Regions from separate parts of the Hoskinsella mucinilytica genome, predicted to be linked through region 1. Evidence: riboswitches for the same ligand, from Rfam matches in the RefSeq annotation. Region 1 holds a riboswitch; the other holds the start of a gene.
What was found. A riboswitch is a leader RNA that binds a small molecule or an ion and turns the genes downstream of it on or off. The one in region 1 is predicted to bind lysine.
Positions count from the first base shown of each region.

Region 2: it holds a riboswitch for lysine, as region 1 does, so the genes downstream of both, lysA (diaminopimelate decarboxylase) here and UGRO018_RS10030 (YfcC family protein) in region 1, are expected to answer to the same signal.

Region 1 covers NZ_JBEQZJ010000024.1:22,090-24,302, reverse strand. Annotated here, with positions in the region: gene UGRO018_RS10040 (hypothetical protein) at 1-137, opposite strand, end outside; gene UGRO018_RS10035 (ABC transporter ATP-binding protein) at 127-834, opposite strand; lysine riboswitch at 964-1,135, shown strand; gene UGRO018_RS10030 (YfcC family protein) at 1,208-2,213, shown strand, end outside.
Region 2 covers NZ_JBEQZJ010000073.1:7,412-9,624, forward strand. Annotated here, with positions in the region: gene UGRO018_RS17055 (aspartate kinase) at 1-18, opposite strand, end outside; gene lysA (diaminopimelate decarboxylase) at 15-1,301, opposite strand; lysine riboswitch at 1,366-1,531, opposite strand; gene UGRO018_RS17065 (hypothetical protein) at 1,758-1,901, opposite strand.

The sequences.
Region 1 (2,213 bases):
CGTTTCAATCCAAGTAAGCGATACACTTTGTTCGGTATTTTTTTTCCGATCCATGGAAGTTTTTGTAGGAAGTATAAAAAGCCATTGACCTTTTTGGTCGCAATTACACGATGTAAAAGATAAATATCATTCCACATGATCATCTTCCTTTAACATGGCTACGACACGCTCTTCAAAATCAGGACTGTTCAATAGCTCATGATCCAATAACTCTAATTCACCATGATTCAATAAGATGATTTCATCACATAGATCACTTGCTAGTTGTAAAACATGTGTAGAGAACAATAAAATATGATCTGACTTCATCTGTAATAATAATTGCTTCATTTCACTTGCGACAACGACATCAAAAGAAGTGAGTGGTTCATCTAATAAAATGACATCCGGATGGGTCAAAAGAAAACTTAACATTTGTAGTTTGTTTTTCATTCCATGAGAATACCCCTTGATCAAACGATGGCGATCATCCTCTTCGATACGCATAAGACGAAAACAATCATCGATATCTATTCGCTTGTCTAAATTACTTTGATTAATTTCCATATAAAACTTTATATACTCATATCCAGTCATAAATTCAGGTAAAATTGGTAAACTATATGCATATCCGACATCCATTTCATTGATTTCTCTTTTTCCTTGATGATCTTGGATAAAGACATGCCCCTCACTTGGTGTTTCTTGTGCAATACAATTAAACAACGTTGTTTTTCCACTACCGTTTCTCCCTAATAAGCCATAGATCTTACCCTGTTCAAAGGTAAAACTGCAATCCTTTAGGACTTGTTTATCACCAAAGGATTTTTTGACTTGATCTAATATCAGTTGCATTCTATTCCTCCTTATGAATTTATGTTTAGTGTATAGAAAAAGGAAAACTTTGTCAATCAAATGATTCACTAAAATAAGAGGATATCAGTTGCATTTATGATAGAAGGATGGTACACTATACAAGCCTTGTTTTTAAGTGGAGGTGCGTTGATTAAGAGTAGGATATCGTAGACTGAACGTCAATGAGGGTATCTGAAAGGATGATACGCCGAAGTAAATGTGTTCAAAGCATTTGCTGGGGGTATGTTTAATAGACATGCCACTGCCTTTATGATTCACGTAAAGGAGCGCTATCTTAAAACGTCAAAGTAAACCAATGTAGGTCTTTGCATGTTTTGGGATGCAAGGACTTTTATTTTGGAGGAATTCGTTTATGAATAAGAAAAAGGAACGTAAGTTTCAAATGCCCCATGCCTATGTCATTATTTTTATGATGACCATACTAACTGCGATTTTAGCGAATGTAGTACCTGCTGGTGTATTTGATCGTGTGGAAGATGCTGCGGGTAATACGATTGTTGTACCCGGTAGTTATCATGCTGTGGATAAAGTTGGATGCTCTATCTTTGATATGTTTAAAAGTATTCAGCTAGGATTTGTAGATGCGGCGCAAATCATCTTCTTTATTGTATTTGCCTATGCATTTGTTTATATTTTAATTAAAAACGGAACTTTTGATGCTGTGGTTGGTTTTATCTTGCGAAAGATCGGTGATCGCATTGAACTAATCATACCGGTATGTATGATTACCTTTGGATTACTTGGTTCTACTATGGGAATGTTTGAAGAAACTTATGGGTTATTACCTGTATTTATATCTATTGCTGTTGTCCTTGGTTATGATGCTATTGTTGGTGGTAGTATCATTTATCTTGGTGTTGCGATCGGGTTTGCATCCGCAACCATCAACCCTTTCACGATCGGTATAGCGCAAGAAGTTGCTGGTGTTACCTTATTCAGTGGACTTGCTTATCGTGTTGTTTGCTTTGCTGTTTTCATGGCAATTGCCATATGGTATGTTTGGCATTATGCACATAAGGTGAAAAAAGATGCAACTTGTTCTGTTTTATATGGAGAAAAGCTTGATATGTTAGAAGTCGGTTCCAAAGAGGAGCTTATGAAAAGCAAATTTACGATGACTCATAAAATCAGTTGTCTATTGTTTGTATTTACCATTGCGATGCTGTTGATCGGCACGATACAATTTGGTTGGTATATTGATGAAATAGCGACCTTGTTTATCATCATGATGATCGTAACCGGGTTGATATCAAAGTTTACACCAAGTCAGATTGCAGAGTTTTTCATTGAAGCCAGTAAGGAAATGATGTATGGCGCATTATTGGTAGGAATTAGTAGAAGTATTCCGATCATTATGG
Region 2 (2,213 bases), on a different contig from region 1:
CTTCTCAACTACATTCATACATTGATGACCTCATCACAATCCATTGCACACATATCCTGATAACTTTCTCGCTTAATAACCTCACGAACGACGCCATCTTTTACAAAAACAACAGCGGGTTTGCCTAATTTATTGTAATTGCTTGCCATACTATAACCATAAGCACCAGTCGTATATAAAATCAATAGATCATTTTGTTTAGCGGCAGGTAACATGACATCTTCGACTAGAATATCTCCAGATTCACAACATTTACCGGCTACTGTAACCTTTTCTGTTTTCTCTTCATTCATACGATTGGCGATATCGCAAGCATAATCAGCCTGATATAAAGCAGGACGAATATTATCACTCATACCCCCATCTACAAACAGGTATTTTTTGTTTTCAGTAACTTTTTGATATCCTATGCGATATAACGTTGACCCAGCTTCTGCGACAATGCTTCTACCTGGCTCTATTAACACTCTATGAAAGGTTAGATTGTGTGTATCCTTCTGTATCCTACAGGTATCAAGAATTGTTTTACAAACCTCATGTAATGGAATTGGTTGATCATCACTTGTATAATAAGCCGCAAAACCACCACCTAAATTTAAGGCATTGCATAAAATGTTATATTCTTTCTGCATGTCTTCCATAAATTCGCATAATTTCGTGATTTCCGCTACATAAGCCTCTTTATCGAAAATTTGAGAACCGATGTGAGAATGGAAGCCTTCAAAGGTGATATTAGGAATGCTTGTCAGTGTTAAGATCATATCCGCAATTTCTTTTTTTCGTAGAATAGAAATACCGAATTTGCTGTCCACATATGCTGTCATGATATATTTGTGTGTATGTGCTTCAACCCCAGGATTAACTCGAATCATCGTTTTGATTGAAGTTCCTACATTTTTCATGATTTGAACCAAGGCTTCACATTCCATATCGTTATCTACGATAATGGTACCAACACCATAATGAACTGCCATTTCTAGCTCTTCATAAGATTTGTTATTGCCATGAAAATACACACGTTCCATTGGGAATCCTACTTGTTTTGCAGTATATAATTCACCACCGCTGACAACATCCAAACTTAATCCATAGGCCTTCACAAGTTCTACCATCGCTTTACAGCTAAAGGCTTTACTAGCATATAATACCTCGGTTTCAAAATCGTTTGAGCGAAACAGCTCATGATACATACTTAATTGCTGGCGTATCTTGTTTTCGTCGTATACATACAGGGGAGTTTTGCAAGTAGCAGCCAGTTGTTCTACTGATACTCCGGAAATTTCTAGCACATTTTTATTCATCGTCTTTACCTCACAAAAAAATGTCAGCAGATTGCTCTTACTGACATGGTTTATCTTCTCACGACAATAAGATAGCACATCTACGTATTCGCAGACAGTCCAACAGATATTCTCTGTTGACCCACCACCCCTTATGCCTAAGGAAGCAGTTCGGCAGAATCGCTTTCATCTTATGTCAGATGCCCGCCGGCTTCATAAGTTGTTGTCTTTTCTGCGCCTCTATCAAATTTGTTAGTATCATACCACTAACCTTAGCAAATTACAACACTTTCAGTTATATTTGTGCAAATAATTTCTTAAGGACTGTAAATTGTTACATAAGAGATCTGCTTATAGCCTTATCATAGCATATATTTAGGAAATGTCATGTATCAATTTTAAAAAGCTTTATAAGAAAAGGTTTATCCCATATTGACCAATGGAATAAACTTTTTCTTTCTCTCTTCATCTTAAGTCTTATACTAGATAAATGAGCAGTAGGATGCCAAGAACTGCTGTCAATATCAATACATTGCGAAAACTAAATAAATTATTAAAGAACTCTTCGTTTCTTTCTTCATTATCGAATACCGGTTCGGTATGCAAATTCTTCTCATCCATGTGATTCACCCCTTGTATTTGTCCCTTATTCGTCTGTATTATAGCACAAATAGAAACACAGATGCTGATTTTAACAGAATCGTAAGAAAAAATCAAGAAATATAAAGGAATGTCATGATGTCATAATTTCTTTTCTGTTACAATGAAGTGTTTTATATATATCGATAAAACTTATGGATGAATTATCTTTTCAGTAAAAATATAAAAATAATTTAGGATTTTCGTACCTGTTTTACGTGTTTATATATATAGGAGGTCATTTTATGGTACGAGTATACATACGTGCTAGAAAGATGAACAAAGGAGATCAAG